DNA from 4 places in the Pseudomonas sichuanensis genome. Region 2 is predicted to be linked to each of the others. Evidence: predicted binding sites of a transcription regulator. Region 2 holds the regulator's gene; each other region holds the start of a gene.
What was found. Region 2 encodes sigma-54, which starts transcription at its own class of promoters, with help from an activator protein. Its sites were predicted from a motif close to ANTGGCATNNANNTTGCTNT; they were not measured.
Positions count from the first base shown of each region.

Region 1 (4,197 bases), 550 kb from region 2:
CGCTTGAGGTTAGGGGCCATGTCGGCGGCGATCATGGCCGCCTCGACCAGGAAGGTGCCCACACCGCACATCGGGTCGGCCAGAGCGCCGCCCTGGGCGGCAATGCGCGGCCAGCCGGCGCGGATCAACACCGCCGCCGCCAGGTTTTCCTTGAGCGGCGCCGCGCCTTGCTGCAGGCGGTAGCCGCGCTGGTGCAGGCTGTGGCCGGACAGGTCCAGGGAAAGGATCGCCTCGCCACGGTCCAGGCGCAGGTGCACGCGCACATCCGGGTCGATTTTTTCCACCGACGGGCGCAGGCCTTCACGGTTGCGCAGCTTGTCGACGATCGCATCCTTGACCTTCAGCGCGCCGAAGTGGGTGTTGTCGATGCCCGAGCCATGGCCGCTGAATTCCACCGCCAAGGTGCCATCGGCAGCCAGGTGGTCGGCCCAATCCACCGCGTTGACCCCGTCATAGAGGTCATCGGCGTTCTTCATCGGGAAGCGCTTGAGCACCAGCAGCACGCGGTTGGCCAGGCGCGACCAGAGGCACAGGCGGTAGGCGGTTTCCATGTCGGCCTCGCCGCGGATGGCCGAGGTGTGCTCACGCACCTCGGTCAGGCCCAGCTCCCGGGCCTCTTCGACGAGCAGGCCTTCGAGGCCCTTGGGGCAGGTGAGATAAAGTTCGATACGGTCCGACATGGGTAATCCAGAGCCTTTGGCTAAGTAGATGGCAGCCGACGCATCGGCCTGCCGAGGTTTTCCCGCACGCCCTTTCAGCAGGCGCCCAGGTGGCCCGCGAGCGGTCTCGCCAGGCCTGGCCGCCCGACGTAACCTGCCCTCGCCGGGTGGCGAAAAAGGCTTTGATCGTCGAGCAGTATGAAAATTCGCGCACTGCGGGCCCAGATGTGACCCTTCGTCGCATTACCAATTATTACAAGCCATCGACCAGACACGCTGGCCAATTGACGTCAATGCTGACTAAACCCTGATCATAGCGGGCCCAACGGCAAACAAGGTTGAGTCGCATTTATTTACTTATCCTTTCACCCTCGGAAAGGTTACGTCCTTATGACAAAACGATCATTCACACTGTGACTCGCATTCGTTAGAACTGATCTCAGGTCGCCTCGCAACGGGGCGACACCTTCAGCCCGCCACGCCGGCAGCGGGCGCACACCGGCAGAACGATTCTGCCCGGCCTCGTAGAGGCCGACGGGACATTACAGTCAACAAGTGAGGGCAACACCCTATGAGAAGACTTAAGCGTGATCCGTTGGAAAGAGCATTTTCACGTGGCTACCAGTATGGGGTCACCGGCAAATCCCGCGAACTTTGCCCATTTACTCTACCTTCCGTACGCCAAGCCTGGATCAACGGCTGGCGCGAAGGACGCGGCGATAACTGGGACGGCATGACCGGCACCGCTGGCATCCATAGACTCAACGAAAATCACGCCGTTGGCTGATCGAGGACACTGAATTCGAGTTACCATGCGCGCCCCATCCGGGCGGCGGGCTACGGCCCAGGGGGCCCCATGCGGGGCCCCTTTTTCATGGCCGCTTATTGCCGAGGCATGGCCGCGATGGCATCCACCGCCTCGCGGATCAGCGCCGGGCCCTTGTAGATGAAGCCCGAGTAAATCTGCACCAGGCTTGCACCGGCGGCGATCTTCTCAGCCGCGTGACGGCCTTCGGTGATGCCACCGGCGGCGATGATCGGCAGCTTGCCACCCAGCTCACCCGCCAGCACTTTCACTGTGTGGGTGCTCTTTTCCAGCACCGGCGCGCCCGACAGGCCGCCCGCCTCGCCACCGAACGGCAGCCCTTCGACACCCTCACGGCCCAGGGTGGTGTTGGTGGCGATCACCGCGTCCATCCCCGACTCCATCAGCGCGGCAGCCACCAGCGCGGTTTCTTCATCGCTCATGTCCGGGGCGATCTTGATCGCCAGTGGCACGCGCTTGCCGTTGCTCACCGCCAACTGCTCACGGCGCTCGGCCAGGGCATCGAGCAACTGCTTGAGCGAATCACCGAACTGCAGCGAGCGCAGGCCCGGGGTGTTCGGTGAGCTGACGTTGACGGTGATGTAGCTGGCGTCGTTGTAGACCTTCTCCAGGCAGATCAGGTAATCGTCCTGGGCCCGCTCGACCGGGGTGTCGAAGTTCTTGCCGATATTGATGCCCAGCACGCCGGTGTAGCGTGCGGCCCGCACCCGCGCCAGCAGGTGGTCGACGCCCATGTTGTTGAAGCCCATGCGGTTGATGATTGCGGTGGCTTCCGGCAGGCGGAACAGGCGCGGCTTGGGGTTGCCCGGCTGCGGGCGCGGGGTGATGGTGCCGATCTCGACGAAACCGAAGCCCAACTGGGCGAAACCGTCGATGGCCGCGCCATTCTTGTCCAGGCCAGCGGCCAGGCCCACCGGGTTGGCGAAGTTCAAGCCCATGACGCTCACCGGCAACGCCGCCGGCTGCTTGCACAGCAGGCCGTTGAGGCCAAGGCGGCCACCGGCACCGATCAGGTCCAGCGACAGGTCGTGGGAGGTTTCCGGGGAGAGCTTGAACAGCAGCTGGCGGGCCAGGGTATACATGGGCGGGCGGACTCGCGGTGTGTGAGGGGTGCGATTATAGCCAGCGCATCGCCGGGGCGACAGGGCCATGGCACATGGGTTGCTTCAACAACCCCATGCAGCCCCCGCAGAACGCCCGAGGATCCACGTGAATACAGCTCCCCCGACATCGCCACTGGCCTGGGTCAACGGCAGCGACGCACCGGAAAAGCCCAGCCTGAACATCGGTTTCATGGCCCTGAGTGATTGCGCTTCGGTGGTGGTCGCTGCCACCCAGGGCTTCGCCCAGCAACAGGGCCTTACCCTCAACCTGCAGCGCCAGGCCTCCTGGGCCGGGCTGCGCGACAGGCTGGTCAGCGGCGAACTGGACGCTGCGCACTGCCTGTACGGCCTGGTCTACGCCGTGCAGTTGGGCGTGGGCGGCGGGCCGGCCAATGACATGGCGGTGCTCATGGGCCTGAACCAGAACGCCCAGGCCATCAACCTGTCCGCTGCCTTGCAGCGCAAGGGCGTGACCAACCCCGAGGCACTGGCGCGGCTGGCGCACCAGGGCGGTGCGCGCCTGACCTTCGCCCAGACCTTCCCCACCGGCACCCACGCCATGTGGCTGTATTACTGGCTGGCCAGCCAGGGCATCCACCCCTTGCATGACGTCAACAGCGTGGTGGTGCCGCCGGCACAGATGGTCGCCCACTTGCAGGCCGGGCGCATCGATGGCTTTTGCGTCGGCGAGCCGTGGTCGGCCGAGGCCATCGCCCAAGGCCAGGGTTTCACCCTCGCCACCAGCCAGTCGATCTGGCCGGACCACCCGGAAAAGGTCCTGGCCTGCGCGCGCAGTTTCGCCGAGCAATACCCAAACAGCGCTCGCGCGCTGATCAAGGCGATCCTCGCCGCCAGCCGCTTCATCGAAAGCAGCGCCGAGAACCGTCGTGGCGCCGCTCAGCTGCTCAGTGGCAGCGCCTACCTGGACACCCCGGCCAGCAGCATCGAGCCACGCCTGCTCGGCGATTACCAGGACGGCCTGGGCAACCGCTGGCAAGACCGCCATGCCCTGCGCCTGTTCGACCAGGGCCGGGCCAACCTGCCCTACCTGTCCGACGGCATGTGGTTCATGACCCAGTTCCGCCGCTGGGGCATCCTGCGCGACGACCCGGACTACCTCGCCGTGGCGCGCCAGGTCCAGCAACTGGCGCTGTACCGTGAGGCCGCCGACGCACTGGGCGTGCCCTGCGCCGACCTGCCGATGCGCAGCAGCCAGCTGATCGACGGCAGCCGCTGGGACGGCAGCGATCCGTACGGCTACGCGCGCAGCTTCAGGCTGCACGCCCTGGACGCGGCGCCCGACGCCCGCGTTGGCCTGTGAGGAGCCGACCATGCTGCGCATCCTGCTGATCGACGATACCGAAAAGAAAGTCGGCCGCCTCAAGGCCGCATTGGTCGAGGCCGGCTTCGATGTGATCGAAGCCCCTGGCCTGACCATCGACCTGCCGGCCTGCGTCGAAACGGTGCACCCCGACGTGGTGCTGATCGATACCGAGTCACCAGGCCGTGATGTGATGGAGCAGGTGGTGCTGGTCAGCCGCGACCGGCCCCGCCCCATCGTGCTGTTCACTGACGAACACGACCCAGGGGTGATGCGCCAGGCGATCCA
Region 1 covers NZ_CP087185.1:4,243,134-4,247,330, forward strand. The annotation lists gene rlmKL (bifunctional 23S rRNA (guanine(2069)-N(7))-methyltransferase RlmK/23S rRNA (guanine(2445)-N(2))-methyltransferase RlmL) at 1-680, opposite strand, end outside; gene rmf (ribosome modulation factor) at 1,231-1,446, shown strand; gene LOY51_RS19190 (quinone-dependent dihydroorotate dehydrogenase) at 1,542-2,567, opposite strand; gene LOY51_RS19195 (CmpA/NrtA family ABC transporter substrate-binding protein) at 2,695-3,909, shown strand; gene LOY51_RS19200 (ANTAR domain-containing response regulator) at 3,920-4,197, shown strand, end outside.
Region 1: LOY51_RS19195 (CmpA/NrtA family ABC transporter substrate-binding protein) is a predicted target of sigma-54. The motif match lies at 2,634-2,653, and genes of this name have one in related genera.

Region 2 (4,197 bases):
CGGCAGGCAGGTTGTCGATGCAGTAGTAGCCATTGTCTTCCAGCACGTCGAGGGCGGTGCTTTTACCCGAGCCGGAGCGGCCGCTGACGATGATCAGGCGCATGTTCAGGCCTCGTTCTGGACGTCCAGGACCACCTGGTAGAGCGCTTCGTTGCTGTTGGCAGCACGCAGGCGCTTACGCACATCCTCGCGATCGAGCATGCTGGCGATCTGGCGCAGCAATTCAAGGTGCGCATCGGTCGCGGCTTCGGGGACCAGCAGGACGAACAGCAGGTCCACGGGCGCGCCATCGATGGCGTCGTAATCGATGGGAGCTTCCAGGTGCAGCAGGGCACTGACGGGCGCTGAGCAACCCTCGAGCCTGCAGTGGGGAATGGCGATGCCATTGCCAAAACCGGTGGAGCCGAGCTTTTCGCGGGCAATCAGCTTCTCGAAGACGTCTTGCATCTCGAGCTCTGGGATTTGCTCGGCAATTACAGTGGCGACCTTTTCGAGGGCGCGCTTCTTACTGCCGCCCGGCACGTTCACGAGTGAACGGCCGGGGGTCAGGATGGTTTCAAGTCGGATCATGGATGAGGGGGATCAGCGGGCGGCTGCGCCTTGCAGCAGGCTTTGCTGTTTTTCCTTGTGTTTTTTCAGTTGGCGGTCGAGCTTGTCGGCAAGCGCGTCGATCGCGGCATACATGTCTTGGTGTTCGGCATTGGCAACAACTTCGCCACCGGGTATCTGGAGCGTGGCTTCAACCTTTTGCTGCAGCTTCTCGACTTTCATGATCACCGTCACGTTGGTGATCTTGTCGAAATGACCCTCCAGTCGGGCGAGCTTTTCGAGCACGTAATCGCGCAGTGGTTGGGTGACTTCTACATGCTGTCCACTGATGTTGACTTGCATACAGCTTCTCCTTTGTTGCCCGTGCATAAAGAGGCAGGTATTGCACCTGCCACTGAAACGCTATGGCTTACCCAGGGGCTACATCAGTCGCTTGCGCTCACTCGAAGGGGCGATGCCCAACGATTCACGGTACTTGGCGACGGTGCGACGGGCTACCTGGATGCCTTGTGCCTCCAGTAAACCAGCGATCTTGCTGTCACTCAATGGCTTTTTCTGATTTTCCGCAGCGACCAGTTTCTTGATGATCGCGCGGATCGCCGTGGACGAGCATTCGCCGCCTTCGGCAGTGCTCACGTGGCTCGAGAAAAAGTACTTGAGCTCGTAGATGCCGCGTGGCGTGTGCATGTATTTCTGTGTGGTGACCCGGGAAATGGTCGACTCATGCATGCCCACCGCCTCGGCGATGTCGTGCAGCACCAGCGGCTTCATGGCCTCGTCGCCGTGATCAAGGAAGCCGCGCTGGTGTTCGACGATCTGGGTCGCCACTTTCATCAGGGTTTCGTTGCGGCTTTGCAGGCTCTTGATGAACCAGCGCGCTTCCTGCAACTGGTTGCGCATGAAGGTGTTGTCGGCGCTGGTGTCGGCGCGACGCACGAAACCTGCGTACTGCGGATTGACCCGCAGGCGCGGCACGGCTTCCTGGTTGAGCTCGACCAGCCAGCGTTCGTTGTCCTTGCGCACGATGACGTCCGGCACCACGTATTCGGGTTCGCTCGACTCGATCTGTGAGCCAGGGCGCGGATTGAGCGTCTGCACCAGCTCGATGACTTGGCGCAGTTCGTCTTCCTTGAGTTTCATGCGGCGCATGAGCTGGCTGTAGTCGCGGCTGCCGAGCAGGTCGATATAGTCGCTGACCAGGCGCTGAGCTTCGCTCATCCACGGCGTCGAGGCCGGCAGCTGGCGCAGTTGCAACAACAGGCACTCACCCAGGGAGCGGGCGCCGATGCCGGCGGGCTCGAACTGCTGGATGCGGTGCAGCACCGCCTCTACCTCGTCCAGCTCGATGTCGAGCTCAGGGTCGAAGCCGGCGCAGATTTCTTCGAGGGTATCTTCCAGGTAGCCCTGGCCGTTGATGCTGTCGATCAGGGTAACGGCAATCAGCCTGTCGGTGTCGGACATCGGCGCGAGGTTGAGCTGCCAGAGCAGGTGGCTTTGCAGGCTCTCGCCCACGGACGTGCGGGTGGTGAAGTCCCACTCGTCATCATCGTTGCTGGGCAGGCTGCTGGCGCTGGTCTGGTAGATGTCTTCCCAGGCGGTGTCGACAGGCAGCTCGTTGGGGATGCGCTCGGCCCACTCGCCTTCTTCCAGGGTTTCGGTGTTGCCGGTGGTTTCCTGGAAGCTGGTGTCCTGGGCTTCGGCGACCGGTTTGCTTTCGGCGTTGTCCGCCATCGGGTCGCTGTTGTCGAAGTCGTCGCCGTCTTCCTGGCGTTCGAGCATCGGATTGGATTCCAGCGCCTCCTGGATTTCCTGCTGTAGGTCCAGGGTGGAAAGCTGAAGCAGACGAATGGCCTGTTGCAACTGCGGGGTCATCGTCAGTTGCTGGCCCATTTTTAGGACGAGCGATGGTTTCATGGCAGGGGCTTAATACCTTGTTAGCCGGCGCACATGCGCCATCTACTACCTGTAGGGCGCTGGGCGCCGATTTTAAGCAAGTTCGTATGCAACTCGTATGCCTGAAATTCTAGCGCTTGCCTAGAGCACAGTAACACTTAAGCCCTGAACGGGCGTGTGCGCCAGTGCTCCAGGCGGGCCTGGATCAGAGGCGGAACTCGTGACCCAGGTAGACCTCCTTGACCAACTGGTTGGCCAGGATGGTCTCGGCGTCGCCCTCGGCGATCAGTTGACCATCGTTGACGATGTAGGCCGTCTCACAGATGTCGAGCGTCTCGCGAACGTTGTGGTCGGTGATCAGCACGCCGATCCCCTTGTTCTTGAGGTGGTGGATGATCTGCTTGATGTCGCCCACCGAGATCGGGTCGACGCCGGCGAACGGTTCATCCAGCAGGATGAACTTGGGCGCAGTGGCCAGGGCGCGGGCGATTTCGACACGGCGGCGTTCACCACCGGAAAGGCTCATGCCGAGGTTGTCGCGGATGTGGCTGATGTGGAATTCCTGCAGCAGGCTTTCCAGCTCCTTGCGCCGGCCGTCGCGGTCGAGGTCCTTGCGGGTCTCGAGGATGGCCATGATGTTGTCGGCCACCGACAGCTTGCGGAAGATCGAGGCTTCCTGCGGCAGGTAGCCGATGCCGGATTGGGCGCGGCCGTGCATGGGCTGGTGGCTGACGTCGAGGCTGTCGATCAGTACCCGGCCCTGATCGGCCTGTACCAGGCCGACGATCATGTAGAAGCAGGTGGTCTTGCCGGCGCCGTTAGGGCCGAGCAAACCGACGATCTGGCCGCTGTCGATGGACAGGCTGACGTCGCGAACGACTTGCCGGCCTTTGTAGCTCTTGGCCAGGTGCTGGGCTTTGAGGGTTGCCATTTACTCGGCCTTTTTCTTCGGTTGAATGACCATGTCGATGCGCTGACGTGGTGCAGTCACGTTGCCGCCGCGGCCGGCGGTCGCCACCTGGGTTTTGGTGTTGTAGACGATCTTCTCGCCTTCGGTGGTGTTGCCTTCGTTCTCGACCTTGGCGCGGTCGGTCAGGATGACCATTTCTTTTTGCGCCTGGTACTGGATGGTCACGGCCCAGCCTTTCATCTTGTCCGGCTTGGCAGCGCTCTGCTGCTGCTCGAAGTAGGCCAGGTTGCCCACCGAGGTGACCACGTCGATGTCGCCGTTGGCGGCGCGGGTCATGGTCACGGTGTTGCCTTTGATCATCATCGAACCTTGGGTGATGATCACGTCGCCGGTGTAGGTGGCCACACCCTGCTTGTCGTCCAGGTGCGCGTTGTCGGCCTGGATGCGAATTGGCTGGTCACGGTCGTTCGGCAGGGCGAAGGCGCTCGCGCTTCCCAGTGCTACGCCCAGGCTGAGCAGAAGGGGGATGGTTTTAACGAGCCTCATACTGTCCTCTTACGTTAGAGAGCAGGTCCATCCTGCCTTCTTTCAAATACGCTTTCATTCCTTTGCCCGTAGTCGTGCCACCGGCGCCGTCGATTCTAACGGCTTGCTCGGTCTGCGCATATTGCTTCTGCGGGAACACGGTCATGCGTGTGCTGGTAATGATGGTTTGACGTTGCTTTTCGTCGGTGCGGGCAACCCGCACGTTGTCGATCAATTCGACTTCGGTGCCGTCCGGGTTGACCTCGGCGCGCGTGCTCTGCACATGCCAGGGGTACTCGGTGCCGCGGTACATGTGCAGG
Region 2 covers NZ_CP087185.1:4,797,961-4,802,157, reverse strand. The annotation lists gene rapZ (RNase adapter RapZ) at 1-103, opposite strand, end outside; gene ptsN (PTS IIA-like nitrogen regulatory protein PtsN) at 106-570, opposite strand; gene hpf (ribosome hibernation-promoting factor, HPF/YfiA family) at 583-891, opposite strand; gene LOY51_RS21685 (RNA polymerase factor sigma-54) at 970-2,463, opposite strand; gene lptB (LPS export ABC transporter ATP-binding protein) at 2,648-3,373, opposite strand; gene lptA (lipopolysaccharide transport periplasmic protein LptA) at 3,374-3,898, opposite strand; gene lptC (LPS export ABC transporter periplasmic protein LptC) at 3,885-4,197, opposite strand, start outside.

Region 3 (4,197 bases), 2.7 Mb from region 2:
GCGAGGATGTTGCCCACCGCCGGCTTGCAGATGTCACAGCCAACATGGCCCTTGCCGTGGCGTTCAAGCAGTTCGTGGAAGCTGCGGATGCCCTCGACCCGCACCAGCCCGTAAAGCTCCTGGCGGGTGTAGGCAAAGTGCTCGCACAGGCTCTTGTCGACGGTCACGCCGCGGGCGGTCAGCTCGTGTTCGAACACCTGCTTGAGCAACGCCGCGCAGCCGCCGCAACCGCTGGCGGCCTTGGTGCAGGCCTTGACCGAGGCCAGATCGCCACAGCCGCTGTCGATAGCCGCGCACACCGCGCCCTTGCTGACGTTGTGGCACGAGCAGATGGTCGCGCTGTCGGGCAGTGCATCGGCGCCCAGCGCCGGCGCGCCGCCGCCCTGGGGCAGGATCAGCGCGGCCGGGTCGGCCGGCAGCTTGATGCCATTCTGGGCGTATTGCAGCAGGGTGTCGTAATAGCTGTTGTCACCCACCAGCACCGCGCCGATTACGTGCTTGCCGCTGGCGTCCACCACCAGCCGGCGGTAGCTGGCGTTGGCCTCGTCGATGAAGCGGTAGCTGCGCGCGCCCGGCGTGGCGCCGTGGGCATCGCCGATGGAGCCGACATCCACCCCCAGCAGCTTGAGCTTGGTCGACATGTCGGCGCCGGTGAATTCGCTGGCCGCCGCCCCCATCAGCAGCGCCGCCAGGTTGCGCGCCATGGCGTAGCCCGGGGCAACCAGGCCGAACACGCTGCCGTTCCACGAGGCGCACTCGCCGATGGCGAAAATCCGTGGGTCGCTGGTGCGGCAATGATTGTCGATCACCACGCCACCCCGGGCGGCAATCTCCAGGCCACTGGCCCGGCCCAGGGCATCCTGGGGGCGGATACCGGCAGAGAACACGATCAGGTCGGTTTCCAGGTGTTCGCCGCCGTCGAAGTTCATGCGGTAGCGGTAGTCTTCGCCGGCACTCACCGACTGGGTGGCGCGGGACAGGTGCACGCCGACGCCCAGCGCTTCGATCTGCGCCTTGAGTGCCGCGCCACCATCGATATCCAGTTGCACCGGCATCAGCCGGGGCGCGAACTCCACCACATGGGCCTCCAGCCCCAGCGACTTGAGTGCGTTGGCCGCTTCCAGCCCCAGCAGGCCACCACCGACCACCACGCCACGGCGAGCGTCGCTGGCGGCGCTGCGGATCGCATCGAGGTCATCGAGGGTGCGGTAGACCAGGCGGGCATTGGCGCTGCAGCCCTCGACCGGCGGCACGAACGGGTAGGAACCAGTGGCCAGCACCAGTTGGTCGTAGCCGTAACGGCCCTCGGCAGTGACCACCTCGCAGCGCTCACGATCGATCTGAAGTACCGCCTCGCCCAGGTGCAGGTGCACGCCGTGGTCGCCGTAATAGCCCTGCTCGCACAGGGCCAGGGTCTCGGCGCAACTGCCGGCGAAGTACTCCGACAGGTGTACCCGGTCGTAGGCACGCTGGCGCTCTTCACCGAATACATGCAGCTCGAAGCGCTCGAGTGCACCCTGCCCGATCAGTTGTTCGACACAGTGGTGGCCGACCATGCCGTTGCCGACGATGACCAGTCGTGCCCGTTGTGCGCCGTTCGCTGTTGCCTTCATAGCCGTTCCTCGATCACGGAAAACAAAAAGGCGCCTGGAGCGTAAGCTCCAGGCGCCTTTGCCTGTACTCATCAATGTGAGGCCCCTGGGTTGATCGCCGTTGATCAGTGGGGCTGTTGTGAATCTGTCAAAGCAGAGACTGTGCCAAGACCATCAAGTCGCGTGGCTTCGCCGGCCTCTTCGCGGGTAAACCCGCTCCCACAGGGCCTGCACTGCTCCTGTGGGAGCGGGTTTACCCGCGAAAAGGCCGGCGCAGGCAACCCATGAATGCACAGCCAAGGTGCACTGCTCCCCAACGCGGGGCACTCAGTACACATCCCGCCGATAACGCTTGTCGCGCCCCAGCGCCTCGACATAGGCATCCGCCGCCGCCGCATCCATGCCGCCATGCTCGGCCACCAATTGGCGCAGTGCCGCATCCACATCCCTGGCCATGCGCTGGGCATCGCCGCAGATGTACACATACGCCCCCGCCTGCAACCACTGCCACAGCTCGGCGCCGTGTTCCAGCAGGCGCTGCTGCACATAGATCTTCTCGGCCTGATCGCGGGAAAACGCCGTGCTCAGGCGCAGGTGCCCGCTGGCCTGCCAGGCCTCCAGTTGCTCGCGGTAATAGAAGTCGCAGGCCGCCTGCTGCTCGCCGAAGAACAGCCAGTTGCCCCCGCTGGCCGCGCGCACCTCACGCTCCTGGAGGAACGCGCGAAACGGCGCCACACCGGTACCGGGGCCGATCATGATGATCGGCAGGCTGTCGTCCTCTGGCAGGCGGAAGTGCCTGGACGGCTGCGGGAAGATCGCCACTTCCAGCGCCTGAGCCCGGTCGGCGAGAAACGCCGAGCACACCCCTTTGCGTTCGCCGTAGCGCACCGTGGCCATGGTCAGGTGCACCTGCCCAGGGTGCGCGGCGGGGCTGGAGCTGATCGAGTACAGGCGTGGCTGCAGCGGTTTGAGCAGCGTCAGCCAGGCATCCAGCGCCAACTGCTGGGGGTATTCGCGCAGCACGTCGGCCAGTTGACGGCCCCACAGCCAGTCTCTCAATGCTGTTTTGTCCTGCAGCAGGTCGCGCAACGCCTCGGCCGACTGGCTGAACACTTCAAGCTGCTGCGGGGTAACCCGGGCGATTTCCAGGTGCCGCTCCAGGGCCACGGCCAGGGGCATCGGAGCGTGCCCCTTGAGCTCGACCTGGGCCTGGCCATCGAGCTGCATCAACGCCAGCAGTTCGCTGACCAGCGCCGGGCAGTTGCGCGGCCATACGCCCAAGGCATCGCCGGGCTGGTAGGTGAAGCCGCTGCCGCTCAGGTCGAACACCAGCTGGCGGGTTTCCTTGGTCGAACCGGGGCCGTTGAGCAGGCGGTTTTCCAGCAGCGGCGCCAGCCAAGGCTGCTGTTTGCTGTAGTTGTTTTCCGGCTCGGGCTCAACGCAGATTGGCGCGGCGCTGCCCAGTTCGGGCAGCAGAGCCGCCAGCCAGGCAGCAAAGGCCTCGCTATGCTCAGGCTCGCAATCGACCCGCGCCAGCAGGCGCCGCCCGCCTAGCTCAGCAAGGCGCTGGTCGAGCTTGCGACCGAACCCGCAGAACTGGTCGTAACTCGAATCGCCCAGCGCCAGCACCGCAAAAGGCAGTGCCGCGCAATGCTCGCCCGCCTCGCCCTGCAGCGCCTGCCAGAACGCCGCGCCACTGTCCGGAGCCTCGCCATCGCCGAAGGTGCTGGCGATCAGCAACACGCTGGCGGCGCCCTGCAACTGCGCAGGCGTCATCGCCTCCATGCAGCTCAGTTGCACCGCCAGCCCGGCCTCGCGCAGGTGCTGGGCGCAGCGCTCGGCCAGGGCCTCGCCCGTGCCGGTCTGCGAGGCCCAGAGCACGTGGTGGCATGGCGCGGCATCGATCACCACGGGTGCTGGCGCCGGTTGGGCGAAAAGCCCGGCCAACAGGCCATCGACGAACAGCCGCCGGGCCGGCGCCAGGGGTGCGCTGGCCGGCAGGCTCGGCACGCCTTCGCTACGGGCCTGGCCCAGGCCCAGCAAAAAGCCCTGCAGGTAGTGGCGTTCGTCTTCGGCCAGCACCGGGGCCGGCAGTGCGTCCAGGCCCAGCAGGCGGGACAGGGTGGCGGTCGGCATGGTGGCAGGCTCCGAAGGCGTGGCGGTGGTCAGGTCGAGGGCTTCGATACGTTCGCCGGCAACCCGCTCCAGGGCCACGGCGCAGTGCTTGAAGGCCGGTTGCAACGAGGTGGGGTCGACCGCATCGCAGGTCACCGCGTTGATCGCCAGTTGCGCGCCGTAAAGGTCGTTCCAATGAAACGGCGCAAAGCAGCCGCCGGGCAACACCCGGTCACTGAGCCGCGCCGGCAACAGCGCCTGGCCACGGCGCGAGCGGATCGCCACCTGGTCCTGGTCGGCGATACCCAGGCGCCGGGCGTCGTCGGGGTGGATCTCGACGAAGGGGCCGGGCTCCAGCTTGTTCAGGCTGGGCACCTTGCCGGTCTTGGTCAGGGTGTGCCATTGGTGCTGCACGCGGCCGGTGTTGAGCACGAAGGGATAGGCGTCGTCCGGCAGCTCGGCCGGCGGCAGCCAGGGCCGGGCGAAAAAG
Region 3 covers NZ_CP087185.1:1,477,924-1,482,120, reverse strand. The annotation lists gene nirB (nitrite reductase large subunit NirB) at 1-1,613, opposite strand, end outside; gene LOY51_RS06865 (bifunctional nitrate reductase/sulfite reductase flavoprotein subunit alpha) at 1,920-4,197, opposite strand, start outside.
Region 3: nirB (nitrite reductase large subunit NirB) is a predicted target of sigma-54. The motif match lies at 1,743-1,762, and genes of this name have one in related genera.

Region 4 (4,197 bases), 780 kb from region 2:
GGAGCGTGGCCGTGGTCAGGTTGTCCAGAAGCAGACGGTGCTGTGCATCGCTGATGGTCATAAGGCGTCGTTGACCTCTGTTGGCACTCTTTTGGCGCCCCGGCAAGGCCTGGGGCGCGCACGGATGACGTGCTGGATGCGATGAAAATGCAAGAACCAAACCAAGGCTCTGAAAAGAAGCGGAAATGGCGGATAAAAGCCTGTATTCGCGCCAATTCAGGACATAAAGCCCTGGTTAAACGATTCATGTGACCCAAAGTGGGGTGCATGCTGGGGCGTCAGGCCTTTCGGTGCACCAATATGGAGCATAGGGCGCTCATCAGGTTTTGCACAGCTGGATGCTGGCGCGGATCAGGGCAGGGCGTTGCTCGATGGCATCGAGCAGGGTGACGAGGTTTGAAGGGGGCGGTGGCGGTGTGCTGCAGCCCGATAGTGCGAGGCAGCAGGTCGGTGAAGGTGATGCAGAAATGGAAACGGCCTCCCTGGGGAGGCCGTCCTGATGTCACCGACGCGAGGCGTCGATCAAATCAGCAGCTGTAGTACAGCTCGTATTCCAGCGGGTGCACGAAGGTACGGACCTTGATCTCTTCTTCGGATTTCAGCTCGATGTAGGCATCGATGAAGTCGTCGGAGAACACGCCGCCCTTGGTCAGGAACGCACGGCCCTTGTCCAGCTCTTCCAGGGCTTCTTTCAGGCTGCCGCACACCTGCGGGATCTCTTTCGCCTCTTCAGGCGGCAGGTCGTACAGGTTCTTGTCGGCGGCGTCGCCTGGGTGGATCTTGTTCTGAATACCGTCCAGGCCTGCCATCAGCAGGGCGGCGAAGCACAGGTACGGGTTGGCCGCCGGGTCCGGGAAGCGCGCTTCGATACGGCGGGCTTTCGGGCTGGAAACGTAAGGGATACGGATCGAGGCAGAACGGTTGCGAGCCGAGTAGGCCAGCATTACCGGGGCTTCGAAGCCAGGTACCAGACGCTTGTAGGAGTTGGTGGCCGGGTTGGTGAAGCCGTTCAGGGCCTTACCGTGCTTGATGATGCCGCCGATGAAGTACAGGGCGGTGTCGGACAGACCGGCATAGCCTTCACCCGCGAAGGTGTTCTTGCCGTCTTTCCAGATCGACATGTGCACGTGCATGCCCGAGCCGTTGTCGCCGTACAGTGGCTTAGGCATGAAGGTAGCGGTGCGGCCGTAGGCGTCGGCAACGTTGTGCACGACGTACTTCAGGGCTTGAACTTCGTCGGCCTTCTTCACCAGGGTGTTGAACTTGACGCCGATTTCGTTCTGGCCGGCAGTCGCCACTTCGTGGTGGTGAACTTCGACGGTCTGGCCCATCTCTTCCAGTGCGTTGCACATGGCGGTACGGATTTCGTGGTCGTGGTCGAACGGCGGAACTGGGAAGTAGCCGCCTTTGACGCCTGGACGGTGGCCTTTGTTGCCGCCTTCCACGTCCTGGTCGGACATCCACGAGCCTTGCTCGGAGTAGATCTTGAACATCGAGCCGGAGATGTCGGACTTGAACTTCACTTCGTCGAAGATGAAGAACTCAGGCTCTGGGCCGGCGAACACGGTGTCACCGATCAGGGTGGCTTTGAGGTGCTCTTCGGCGCGACGGGCGATAGCGCGTGGGTCGCGGTCATAGCCCTGCATGCTGGCAGGGTCGATGATGTCGCAGGTGAGGATCAGGGTCGGCTCTTCGGTGAACGGGTCCAGCACGGCGGTGGAGTCGTCCGGCAGCAGGATCATGTCGGAGGCTTCGATGCCTTTCCAGCCGGCGATGGAGGAACCGTCGAACATCTTGCCGGTTTCGAAGAAGTCTTCGTCCAGGCCATCACGCGCCGGCATGGTCACGTGGTGCTGAGTACCTTTGGTGTCCGTGAAACGCAGATCAATCCACTTGACGTCATGATCTTTGATGAGTTGAACCGACTTCGACATGTTGTCCTCCGGATGGTCTAGAGCGCGGTGGGCCGCTGCTCTGGAAAAAGGGTGTTGCCAGGCGCGGATAGTCGGCCAAGCGTACCTGCCTCACAAGAGAGCAAATTGCATGCCAGTGCCCGAAAATGGCGAGAGTGGGATAAAAGAAGGCGTTTGCGGGCATCTGGCGGTGGGGTGGCGGGGAAGGGTGCACTCTTAAGATGCGAATTTTGGTAGCAATGCACCAATAGAGTGCGCTGGCCGGCTGGTGTGCTTTCTTTGGGGGCCTCTTCGCGGGTGAACCCGCTCCCACAGGGATCGCGCTAACTTCGAGGCAGCATCGTACCTGTGGGAGCTGGCTTGCCAGCGATGAGGCCAGCACTGACAACATAAGACAGTTGCTCCCACAGGGTTTGCACAGCCTATGGAATCGGTGCGGTCTCTGTGGGAGCGGGTTTACCCGCGAAGAGCCGGAACAGGCAGCACAAAAGCCCGCCCATACATTTATCTCAAAGCTTCTGATCAAAAGTTGGTCAAAACCTGAGCAATTTCCGATATAATTCGCGCCCCTCATTTTCGGCAGGCCCTGCGCGCGCTGTTAAACCAATGAAACTTATCGTCAAAGTCTTCCCAGAGATCACCATCAAGAGCCGACCGGTGCGCAAGCGCTTCATCCGTCAGCTCAGCAAGAACATCCGCAACGTGCTCAAGGACCTCGATCCTGAGCTCGCGGTCGATGGCGTCTGGGACAATCTCGAGGTGGTCACCCGCATCGAGGACGAAAAGATTCAGCGGGAAATGATCGAGCGCCTGCGCTGCACCCCGGGCATCACCCACTTCCTGCAGGTGCAGGAGTACCCGCTGGGTGACTTTGACGACATCGTCGAGAAGTGCAAGCAGCACTTCGGTCACCTGCTGGCCGGCAAGTACTTCGCCGTGCGCTGTAAGCGCGGCGGCCACCACGACTTCACCTCGATGGACGTCGACCGCTATGTCGGCAGCCAGCTGCGTCAGCAATGCGGCGCCGCCGGCATCGAGCTGAAGAAGCCCGAAGTGCTGGTGCGCATCGAGATCCGCGACCAGCGCCTGTACGTGATCCACAACCAGCACAACGGCATCGGCGGCTATCCGCTGGGCGCCCTTGAGCAGACCCTGGTGCTGATGTCCGGTGGCTTCGACTCCACCGTGGCCGCCTACCAGATGATGCGCCGTGGCCTGATGACGCACTTCTGCTTCTTCAATCTGGGCGGGCGCGCCCACGAGCTGGGCGTGATGGAAGTGGCGCACTTCCTGTGGAAGAAGTACGGCAGCAGCCAGCGCGTGCTGTTCATCAGCGTGCCGTTCGAGGAAGTGGTCGGCGAAATCCTCAACAAGGTCGACAACAGCTACATGGGCGTGACCCTCAAGCGCATGATGCTGCGCGGTGCCGCGCACATGGCCGAGCGTCTGCAGATCGACGCGCTGGTCACCGGCGAGGCGATCTCGCAAGTGTCCAGCCAGACCCTGCCGAACCTGTCGATCATCGACTCGGCCACCGACAAGCTGGTGCTGCGCCCGCTGCTGGCCAGCCACAAGCAGGACATCATCGACCAGGCCACCGAAATCGGCACCGCCGACTTCGCCAAGCACATGCCCGAGTACTGCGGCGTGATTTCGGTGAACCCGACCACCCATGCCAAGCGTCACCGCATGGAGCACGAAGAGAAGCAGTTCGACATGGCGGTGCTGGAGCGTGCTCTGGAGCGCGCCAAGTTCATCTCCATCGACCACGTGATCGACGAGTTGGGCAAGGACATCGAGATCGAGGAAGTGGCCGAGGCACTGCCGGGCCAGATCGTCATCGACATCCGTCACCCCGACGCCCAGGAAGACGAACCTCTGGCACTGGACGGTATCGAAGTCCAGGCCATGCCGTTCTACGCGATCAACAGCAAGTTCAAGCACCTGGACCCCACGCGCCAGTACCTGCTGTATTGCGACAAAGGTGTGATGAGCCGTTTGCACGCACACCACCTGCTCAGTGAGGGACATGCCAATGTGCGTGTTTATCGTCCGACATAAGACCCCAGGGCTGTATGGCGGCAGCATCCGCCATCGCCCTCCCGACCATCGGGCCCGCTGAGCCTCAAACCGTACATATTCGCCGCCTAAACTGGCGGCAACCGAATCCTCTGATCGAGATACAGTTGTGATCGAAAATCTGCGTAACATCGCCATCATCGCCCACGTTGACCATGGTAAAACCACTCTGGTCGACAAACTCCTGCGTCAGTCCGGCACCCTG
Region 4 covers NZ_CP087185.1:5,574,342-5,578,538, reverse strand. The annotation lists gene glnL (nitrogen regulation protein NR(II)) at 1-61, opposite strand, end outside; gene glnA (type I glutamate--ammonia ligase) at 528-1,934, opposite strand; gene thiI (tRNA uracil 4-sulfurtransferase ThiI) at 2,520-3,974, shown strand; gene typA (translational GTPase TypA) at 4,102-4,197, shown strand, end outside.
Region 4: glnA (type I glutamate--ammonia ligase) is a predicted target of sigma-54. The motif match lies at 2,032-2,051, and genes of this name have one in related genera.